3 linked regions of the Alloalcanivorax dieselolei B5 genome follow. The protein of the gene in region 2 interacts with the protein of the main gene of each other region in a pairwise test. Links are inferred from orthologs where the notes say so. Each region holds a gene or a part of one and is shown on either strand. Other genes may lie near its edges. The genes, in order: B5T_RS01385, ndk and ung.

What was found.
Region 1: the proteins of ndk (region 2) and B5T_RS01385 interact in binary tests that used the Escherichia coli proteins (3 or more experiments, as listed by UniProt). The link is inferred for Alloalcanivorax dieselolei B5 from one-to-one orthologs.
Region 3: the proteins of ndk (region 2) and ung interact in binary tests that used the Escherichia coli proteins (3 or more experiments, as listed by UniProt). The link is inferred for Alloalcanivorax dieselolei B5 from one-to-one orthologs.

Annotation. Positions count from the first base shown.
Region 1 is NC_018691.1:299,607-302,701, forward strand. Bases 56-2,996 are described here. They hold B5T_RS01385 (5-formyltetrahydrofolate cyclo-ligase), read right to left. Parts: upstream 1,866-2,996; coding sequence 1,245-1,865; downstream 56-1,244. Other genes in these bases: ilvA (threonine ammonia-lyase, biosynthetic), read left to right, coding at 56-878; B5T_RS23330 (hypothetical protein), read left to right, coding at 1,115-1,267; B5T_RS01390 (cell division protein ZapA), read right to left, coding at 2,190-2,519; B5T_RS01395 (TIGR02449 family protein), read right to left, coding at 2,516-2,731; B5T_RS01400 (UPF0149 family protein), read left to right, coding at 2,919-2,996. Outside these bases: more of ilvA, read left to right, coding at 1-55; more of B5T_RS01400, read left to right, coding at 2,997-3,095. UniProt on the Escherichia coli protein: Involved in the removal of 5-formyltetrahydrofolate.
Region 2 is NC_018691.1:1,277,643-1,280,750, reverse strand. The notes cover bases 70-3,023. They hold ndk (nucleoside-diphosphate kinase), read right to left. Parts: upstream 1,786-3,023; coding sequence 1,354-1,785; downstream 70-1,353. Other genes in these bases: sufB (Fe-S cluster assembly protein SufB), read left to right, coding at 2,069-3,023; rlmN (23S rRNA (adenine(2503)-C(2))-methyltransferase RlmN), read right to left, coding at 153-1,295; pilW (type IV pilus biogenesis/stability protein PilW), read right to left, coding at 70-156. Also shown: more of pilW, read right to left, coding at 1-69; more of sufB, read left to right, coding at 3,024-3,108. UniProt on the Escherichia coli protein: Major role in the synthesis of nucleoside triphosphates other than ATP. The ATP gamma phosphate is transferred to the NDP beta phosphate via a ping-pong mechanism, using a phosphorylated active-site intermediate.
Region 3 is NC_018691.1:1,629,416-1,632,529, reverse strand. What follows is about bases 155-3,114. They hold ung (uracil-DNA glycosylase), read right to left. Parts: upstream 1,995-3,114; coding sequence 1,314-1,994; downstream 155-1,313. Other genes in these bases: lysS (lysine--tRNA ligase), read right to left, coding at 2,770-3,114; B5T_RS07455 (TetR/AcrR family transcriptional regulator), read right to left, coding at 1,987-2,655; B5T_RS07465 (enoyl-CoA hydratase/isomerase family protein), read right to left, coding at 155-1,197. Also shown: more of B5T_RS07465, read right to left, coding at 91-154. UniProt on the Escherichia coli protein: Excises uracil residues from the DNA which can arise as a result of misincorporation of dUMP residues by DNA polymerase or due to deamination of cytosine.

The sequences.
Region 1 (3,095 bases), 980 kb from region 2 along the record:
TGGAGCGCAAACGGCGGGTAACGCTGCCTGAAGTGGGCTTGTTCGCCGACGGCGTGGCGGTGAAGCAGATCGGCAAGGAAACCTTCCGGGTGTTGAAGGACACGGTGGATGAGGTGATCACCGCCACCACCGACGAGATTTGCGCGGCCATCAAGGATACCTTCGAGGATACCCGCACCGTGTGCGAACCGGCCGGCGCCCTGGCCCTGGCCGGCCTGAAAAAATGGGTGGCGCGCACCAAAGCGGAGAACAAGACGCTGGTGGCGATTCAAAGTGGTGCCAACGTCAACTTCGATCGTCTGCGGCATATTTCCGAGCGGGCGGAGCTGGGTGAGCAGCGCGAGGCGATTCTGGCGGTGACCATTCCCGAGAAGCCGGGCGCCTACCGTAATTTCCTGCAAGTGGTGGGGCGTCGCGCCATCACCGAGTTCAATTACCGGTACGCCGGGGAACACGAAGCGAATATCTTTGTCGGTATTCAGACCAGCTCCGGTGGCGCGGATCTTGCTCCGTTGCTGGAAGAGCTGCGAGCCGCCGGTTACCCGGTGGTGGACATGACCGGCAACGAGATGGCCAAGCTGCACATCCGCCATATGGTGGGTGGGCACACCTCGCGCCAGGACCTGGACGAAATGCTGTTCCGGGTGGAATTTCCCGAGCGCCCCGGGGCGCTGCTGAAGTTCCTCATGTCGCTTGGCCACAAGTGGAACATCAGTCTGTTCCACTATAGAAACCACGGCGCCGCCTATGGACGGGTGCTGGTGGGCTTCCAGGTGCCCTTCGGAGAAAGGGGCAACCTGCGCAAGGACCTCAAGAAAGTCCCCTATCCGATGGTGGAAGAGAGTGACAATCCGGCGTACCGGCTGTTTTTGAACTAGTCCGGACGTGAGCGATCACACACCTCGTAAACCACGGATCACGCCAGGTGAAAGTTGAGCGGTACTTTTGTTAAGAAAGGTGAGCAGTTTGATGTAACCGCTTGACTTTTAAGAGGCAAGTGATCATTTTTCGATCCAGTTCTCGTTTTGTTACATAAATTTTGCATTAGTATTCCATGCTTCGGCATGGACAGCCTTTTGAGAGTGATGACTTTTTCTTGGGGATTGAAAACACAATGAAGAAAAGACCAGATGCACTGGTTGTCCTGGCGATCATTTTTGCCACCGGCGTTTTGGTGAGCACCCTCACCCACGGTGGCAATCAGGCGGATCTGGAGCGTTACGCCCAGTCCGCCGGTGTCAGCATCAAGGCCGATCAGTCACGCTAATCAGTTGCGAGAATCCGTTACGACCGTCCGTTACGATAAGGTCCAGCGGCTGATCCCAGGGGGCTTCCGGCACCCTGGACAGCCGTTGACACTCAAAAGCGACGCCCACCAGACGGGGGCGGCGTGGTCTTCGCGCGAAATTCGCCAAAGTCCGATCATAAAAGCCGCCGCCCATGCCCAGGCGATGGCCGCGATCATCGAATCCCACCAACGGAATCAACAGAACATCCAGTGCCCAGTCCGCCCGTGCCCGCTCCAGGCGCCGTGGTTCGCCGATGCCGAAACGGTTGGCGCGCAACCGTTTTCCCCGGCGCCAGAGATGAAAGCGCAGGCGGCCGCGATAAACCGGATCCAGCACCGGCAGATACAGGCGCGTGCCCTGGAAGCGGCGTTGCGCCAGCCCCGGCAGCGGCGATAATTCGCCGTCGGCGGCATGGTAGACCGCCACATGGCGAGCCCGGCGCGGTCCCAACTCCCGCCGCAAATTACGCGCGAACCGCCTCTCCGCCAGACGCCGCTCACCCGCACCCAAAGCCCGCCGCCGCGCCCGTAACTCACGGCGCAACTGCTTGCGATCGGTTAACTGGGGTTGATTCATGCGAAGGAGAATTCAAGAAGGAGGGCCGGACCGAATAGCAAAGCGCTTTCTTACAAGCACCCAGCTGTCCACTGTCAACTATCAACTGTCCACTGTAATAAAGCGTGCCCCCCGGGCCGCCGCTGCGGGTGTGGCCCTTGAACCGTCAGGTTCAAGGCGGAAACCGCAGACCGGACCATCAGGCTTTCCGCTCGATGGCGGACATGCGCACAGGCCGGTCAATATTGGTTCCCTTTTGGTACAACATCGGCTCAGGGACATAACCCGGCTGGCGAACGGACCAGGGGACACTTGGGCTTAGTATATCAGGGCGGGGGCAACCGGTCAGGGCTTGACAGAAGAGCGGTTCTGGGGGGCGAGATCCTCAAGCGCGCGCAGCTCTCCCTCCAGCCGATCAATCAGCGCCTGCATACGGGCACTGCCGGTCTCATCGGAAGAGGCTTTGGAGCGGGCTTCCAGTAACTCGTGGCTGATGTTCAAGGCCGCCATGATGGCGATGCGTTCCAGACCAATCACATTGGCCTGTTTGACTTCACGCATCTGGGTGTCGAGATAGCGGGCGGCGCGCAGCAGATTGTCCTGCTCGCCGACCGGGCAGGCCACGCGGTATTCCTTGCCCAGCAAGTGAATCACCAGCGAACTGCTATCGTTCATGAGTCCTCCTGCTCCAGGGATTGCAGGCGCGTTATGATCGCCTCCACCCGGGAGCGGGCCAAGTCGTTTTTACGGATGAGCCGGGCCCGTTCATCGAGAAGACGGTGTTCCCGCTCGCGCAGCAGACGATTCTCTTCGCGCAAACGGTTGGACTGACGCAGCAGGGAGTCCACCTGGGCTTCCAGTTGCCGCAGTTGTTGTTCCGTCGTCATGGCAAATCGGTCGCTGTTCGCCTAAGGTTAAGCCCCCGTGTCTCACTGCCGCGTGCCGCGCGTGTGGACGGAATTGAGAGCCAGCCGCCGGGAATGACGGCTTTTTGTACTATAGGTACGGCCCTGGAAAGGGTCAATGGAATTCAAGGCTTAGCGCCTGTTCATAAACCGTAACGTGAAGAACCCCATGTCTGACACCTACGATTTCGAAAGCTGCGCGCGGGCCTTCGCCAGCGCCGGTGTCGCCCACTCCCCCAGCGAAGTGCAGGGTGTGATCTGCGGACTGCTGGCCACCGGCCACGGTCGCCGCGACGATGAATTGCTGGGCGTGCTCGCCGCCCATGTGGAGCTGCCTTCCGGCTTT
Region 2 (3,108 bases):
GCTGGGATTGCCCTGCTGAAGATATTGAAGACCAGCGGCGACACGGCTGGTGACCGCTTCATCCACCTTGACGTTGTTACGACTGCTCTCCACCGCGCAGCCGGACAGCCAAAGGCCTCCGGCCAGTGCCACAACCAAAAAATGTCGTTTTATCATACAGACGCCGCATTGCCATCGGCCTGTTCGGTGCGGTGAAACACCGATTTTTTCCAACGTTCGGCACGACGGGTGCGGTCCTGCACCGTGCCCACCAATTGTCCGCAGGCGGCGTCGATGTCGTCGCCCCGGGTGGTGCGTACCGTGGTCAGCAGGCCATGGTCATTAAGGAATTTATGGAACTCCAGGATGTCTTTTTTCCGGGAGCGCTCATAGCCAGCGTGGGGGAAGGGGTTGAAGGGAATCAGGTTGACCTTCACCGGAATGCCGTTGAGCAGCTTGACCAACTGCCGGGCGTGCTCCGGTTTGTCGTTCACGTCACGCAGCATCACGTATTCCATGGTGATGGTGTTGTGACGGTGAGTAATATTGTCGCTGTAGCGTTTGCAGGCGGCCATCAGCTCCGCCAGCGGGTATTTGCGATTGAGCGGCACCAGTTCGTTGCGCAGCTCATCGTTGGGCGCGTGCAGACTGACCGCCAGCGCCACATCCAGATCCCGGCTGAGCTGGTCGATCTTCGGCACCACGCCGGAAGTGGACAGGGTAATGCGCTTCTTGCCGATGCCGTAACCCAGGTCGTCCTTCATGATGCGCATGGCGGTGAGTACGGCGTCGTAGTTCAGCATCGGCTCGCCCATGCCCATCATCACCACGTTGGTGATCGGATGCTCGCCCAGATTACGGCGTGGGCCGAACGCGCGGCCCGCCTGCCAGACCTGGCCGATGATCTCGGCGCTGGTCAGATCGCGCTGGAAACCCTGTTTACCGGTGGAGCAGAAGCCGCAATCCACGGCGCAGCCCACCTGGGAGGACACACACAGGGTGCCGCGGCGGCCATCGGGGATGAACACGGTTTCCACCGCGCCGCCGCCGTCGGCCTCGAACACCCACTTGCGGGTGCCATCCCGGGAAATACCTTCGTGCAGCACTTTGGGGCCACGGATTTCCGCCACTTCGGTCAGCTTCTGGCGCAGCGCCTTGCCGACGTCGGTCATCTGGTCAAAATGGTCCGCCTGATGGTGATGGATCCACTTCATCACCTGTTGGGCACGGAATTTCTTCTCCCCCATTTCGAGGAAGAACGCTTCCATTTGCTCACGGCTGAAACCGAGCAGATTGACCTTTTGCGGGGCACTCATGGCTTCCTCCTGCGGCGGCGTCACGCCCCGCCCTGCGGCGAGGCGCTTACCCACCACCTTAGCGGGTGCGCGGGCAGATTTCTTCGTCGGCGAAGAAATAGCTCACTTCACGGGCGGCGGACTCGGTGGAGTCGGAGCCGTGTACCGCGTTTTCGTCGATGGTTTCGGCGAAGTCGGCGCGAATGGTGCCGGCTTCCGCTTCTTTCGGGTTGGTGGCGCCCATCAGGTCACGGTTCTTGAGTACCGCGCCTTCGCCTTCCAGTGCCTGCACGATGACCGGGCCGCTGGTCATGAAGGCCACCAGATCACCGAAGAAAGGACGCTCCTTGTGCTCGGCGTAGAAGCCCTCGGCCTGCTCACGGCTCAGGTGCAGCATTTTCATGGCCACGACCTTCAGGCCCGCTTTTTCGAAACGGCCAACGATCTCACCGATGACGTTTTTGGCCACGGCGTCGGGCTTGATGATCGAGAGAGTACGCTCTACTGACATCGCTGTGTCTTCTCCAGAATTGCATGAATTTGCATTGCTTGTATTGAATAGGCGCCCGCGCCATTCGGCCGGCCGCGCCCGTGGACTCGGCCTGGGCGGTCCTCGCCGCGATCCGGGGGCCTGAAACCGGCGGATTATACGCATCCGGGGCTAAATATGATACCGTTGGCGCCGGTTTCAGCCCCCCGGGCCGCCGTCTATTGATCCCATCGCCACTCTGGATTCCACCCCGCCGTCGGATCCCGTATAATACCTGACTAAATTACTCTGGTATTCTGAGATTATGAGCAGCCAAGCCGAACTGGACAAAGTCATCCGCTCCGAGTACGAGGCCGGATTCACCACCCTGGTGGAGTCCGACACCCTGCCGCCGGGGCTCAGCGAAGACGTCATCCGCTTCATCTCCGCCAAGAAAGGAGAGCCGGAGTGGCTGCTGGAGTGGCGTCTGGAAGCCTATCGCAAATGGCGGGAAATGCCGGAGCCGGAGTGGGCCCATCTGCATTATCCGAAGGTGGACTATGACGCCATCTCCTACTATTCCGCGCCGAAAAGCATGGAAGACCGGCCGAAAAGCCTGGATGAGGTGGATCCTGAGCTGCTTGACACCTACAAGAAGCTCGGCATCCCCCTGCACGAACAGGAAATGCTCGCCGGGGTGGCGGTGGACGCGGTGTTCGACTCGGTTTCCATTGGCACCACCTTCAAGGAAAAGCTGGGTGAGGCCGGGGTGATCTTCTGCTCCATTTCCGAGGCGGTGCAGGAACATCCTGAACTGGTACGGAAATACCTGGGTTCCGTGGTGCCCAAGAGCGACAACTTCTTCGCCGGGCTCAATTCCGCGGTATTCACCGACGGCTCCTTTGTTTACATCCCCAAGGGCGTGCGTTGCCCGATGGAGCTGTCCACTTACTTCCGCATCAACGAAGCCAACACCGGGCAGTTCGAGCGCACCCTGATCGTTGCCGACGAAGGCAGCTACGTGAGCTATCTGGAAGGCTGCACCGCGCCGCAGCGTGATGAGAATCAGCTGCACGCGGCGGTGGTGGAGCTGGTGGCCCTGCCCGGCGCCGAGATCAAATATTCCACGGTGCAGAACTGGTATCCCGGCGACGAGAACGGCAAGGGCGGCATTTACAACTTCGTCACCAAGCGCGGCGTCGCCCATGACAACGCCAAGATCAGCTGGACCCAGGTGGAAACCGGCTCGGCGATCACCTGGAAATACCCGTCCGTGGTGCTGCGCGGCGACAACGCCGTGGGCGAGTTCTATTCCGTGGCCCTGACCCGCCACGCGCAACAGGCGGACACCGGCACCAAGATGAT
Region 3 (3,114 bases), 350 kb from region 2 along the record:
GGGCGGTTCGCCTGCAGGGCAGGCTCCTACAAAAAACTCGCTGACGAAGCCGCTGTAGGAGCCTGCCCTGCAGGCGAACCTTCCTGGAGCCTACAAATCCGCCAGCGGATGCTGCGGCGCCGGGTTTTTGAAGAAAGTGTCGATGTACCCCGCCGGCACCTCATGCACACTGCGGTGGCGGAAGCGCGGTTTGCCGTCCTTGTCGATCAGCAGCGCGCGCACGCCTTCACGGAAATCCGCGTGCAGCGCGCATTGCACCGACAGCGTCCATTCCATGCGGAACACATCCTCAAGCGACAGATAACGCGCCCGGCGCAGTTGCTCCCACACCAGGAAAGCGGTTTGCGGACAACCGCCGGTGAGGTTGGCGCGGGCCTTGTCCAGCCAGCTGTCGCACTCCTTCGCCGCCAGCAGGGTATCCACCACTTCCGGCAAGTCAGCGCCGTCGCACCAACGGTCGATAAGATTACGGCGCGCGCTGACGGCGCCGTCCAACTGCAGCGGATAGTGGGCAGCGTCGCGGAAGAAACGAAACAGCAGGGAGTTGTCGGCGGCGCGCTCGCCGGTGAAGCTCTGGCCGCCGAGATCGTCCAGCAGGTGCTCCGCGTCCTGGTCCAGGCAGCGGTCCGCCAGCCCCAGATCCAACGCGTCACGGGCATCGAGATGAACGCCGGTGAGGCCCAGAAACAAACCGGTACGGCCCGGCAGGCGATTGAGGAACCAACTGGCGCCCACGTCCGGGTACAGACCGATGTTGATTTCCGGCATACCAAGCCGGCTGTTTGCCGTCACCAGCCGGAAGGTGCTGCCTTGCATCAGGCCCATGCCGCCACCGAGCACCAGGCCGTCCGCCCAGCAGATCACCGGTACCGGCGAGCGGTGCAGGCGGTAGTCGAGCCGGTATTCGGCGGCGAAGTAAGCCTCCACTTCCGGGTTCCGGTCCTTGCCCGCGTGGCGCACCATGGCCCGGTGCAGGGCCACCACATCACCGCCGGCGCAAAACGCCTTGTCACCAGCGCCTTCCAGCCAGATCGCGACGATGTCGTCACGGTTTTGCCAGTCGTCCAGCCGCCGGCTCAGTGACTCGATCATCTCCAGACTGAGCGCATTGAGAGCGGCGGGGGCGTTAAGGGTGGCGCGGCCAATCACATGGCCGGAGGCGGTGGGCAATTCCTGAAACTGAACGGTGTCGGTCATGCCGGCACGGGCTCCTTTTTCCGATAGAAATCCCGATAGAAAAAGAATCGATTGGAGAAACCGTCGATCTGAAAAGTATCAAACCATGGAAAGCCCCCGGGTGTTGCAAAAAGCCGTTAAAGGGCCCAATCCACCGGGGTCTTGCCCTGTTGAATCAAATACTGGTTGGCACGGGAAAAATGGCCGCACCCGAGAAAACCGCGATGCGCCGACAGTGGCGACGGGTGCGGCGCGGTCAGCACGCAGTGGCGCCGACGGTCGATCAGGCGTCCTTTCTTTTGCGCGTAGCTGCCCCACAGCATGAAGACCACGCCCTCGCGCTCGCGGTTGATGTGGTCGATGGCCTGATCGGTGAACTCTTCCCAGCCCTGCTTTTGATGGGAGGCGGCCTGGCCGGCGCGCACGGTAAGCACCGCGTTGAGCAACAGCACGCCCTGTTTGGCCCAGGGCTCCAGATTGCCGTGATCGGGGGCGGGAATGCCCAGATCCCGTTCGATTTCCTTGAAGATATTGACCAGGGACGGCGGCACCCGCACGCCCGGCTGCACCGAGAAACACAGGCCGTGGGCCTGGCCCGGCCCGTGATACGGATCCTGGCCCAGGATCACCACCTTGACGTCCTCGAAGGGGGTATCGTTGAAGGCCCGGAAGATGTCCGGGCCCGGCGGGAACACGGTCTCGCCTTTTTGCTTTTCCTCACGCAGGAACGCCCGCAGACGCACCATGTAATCCTTGTCGAACTCCGCCGCGAGGACGTTCATCCACCCCGGTTCCAGGGCGGCCTTGGCGTCAGACATGGGGTACCAACCTGTCCAATAAATGTCGTGTCCGGTTACGCAGGGACGACTCGTCCACCCATTCGGGGTGCGCCAGCAGACGCACCTCGATGACCATGATCTGGCCGTGGATCAGTTCCGCGTCCAATTGCGGCTTGTCCGAGCCAAAGGCCCGGCAGGCCTCCACCAGAATATCCGTTTGCTGCTGCAAATAAAGGTCCGCCAGCTCCCGCAGCCGCTGGTCCAGGATCGCTTCCTGCAGGAACGCCTGCTCGGCGATCAGGTGCTCGCGCCGGTTCTGCAGCTCATCAAGGATAAAGCGCGTGGTCAGATCCGCCAATTGGTCAATCAACTGGCTCCTTTGCTCGGCGTTATTGATCGGCGCGCCGTCGAGCTGCCGGATCAGCGCGAAGGCCTGATCCCGGAACGGCCCGATCACATCACTGAGGGCCCGTTCCGCGAACAGCGTGAAGGTGTCGGCGATCAGATCGCCGATATCCTTGAAATAGTAGGTGGTGGCGGACAGCGGCACATCGGCCTCGCGCGCCACGGCCCGGTGCCTCACGGCACGGATACCGTCGCGGACGATGATGGTCAGGGCAGCCTCGAGAATGGCGCGCCGGCGCTGTTCGCTGCCGGCGCGGCGGGCCTTGCGGCCTTGGTATTGAATGGTCGTGGTCATAGGACGACTCGTTATTCTGCTAATGATGGCCATTCCAGCTTACCAGCAGGTGTAAGCTTAGTAAGGCCTCACTTTGCAACGCTTCGTGACCACAGCCAGCCGCCCCGCTGGCTGTCAACGCCCCTGGGGCCGCATGTGCGGGAACAGGATCACATCCCGGATCGACGGCGAATTGGTGAACAGCATCACCAGCCGGTCGATGCCGATGCCCTCGCCGGCGGTGGGCGGCAGGCCGTGCTCCAGGGCGGTGATGTAGTCCTCGTCGAAGAACATGGCCTCGTCGTCGCCGGCTTCCTTCTCCGCCACTTGCTGCTTGAAGCGCTCGGCCTGGTCCTCGGCGTCGTTGAGCTCGGAGAAGCCATTGGCGATCTCGCGGCCGCCGACGAAGAACTCGAAGCGTTCGGTGACGAACGGGTTGTCATCCCGGCGCCGGGCCAGCGGCGACACTTCGGTGGGGTA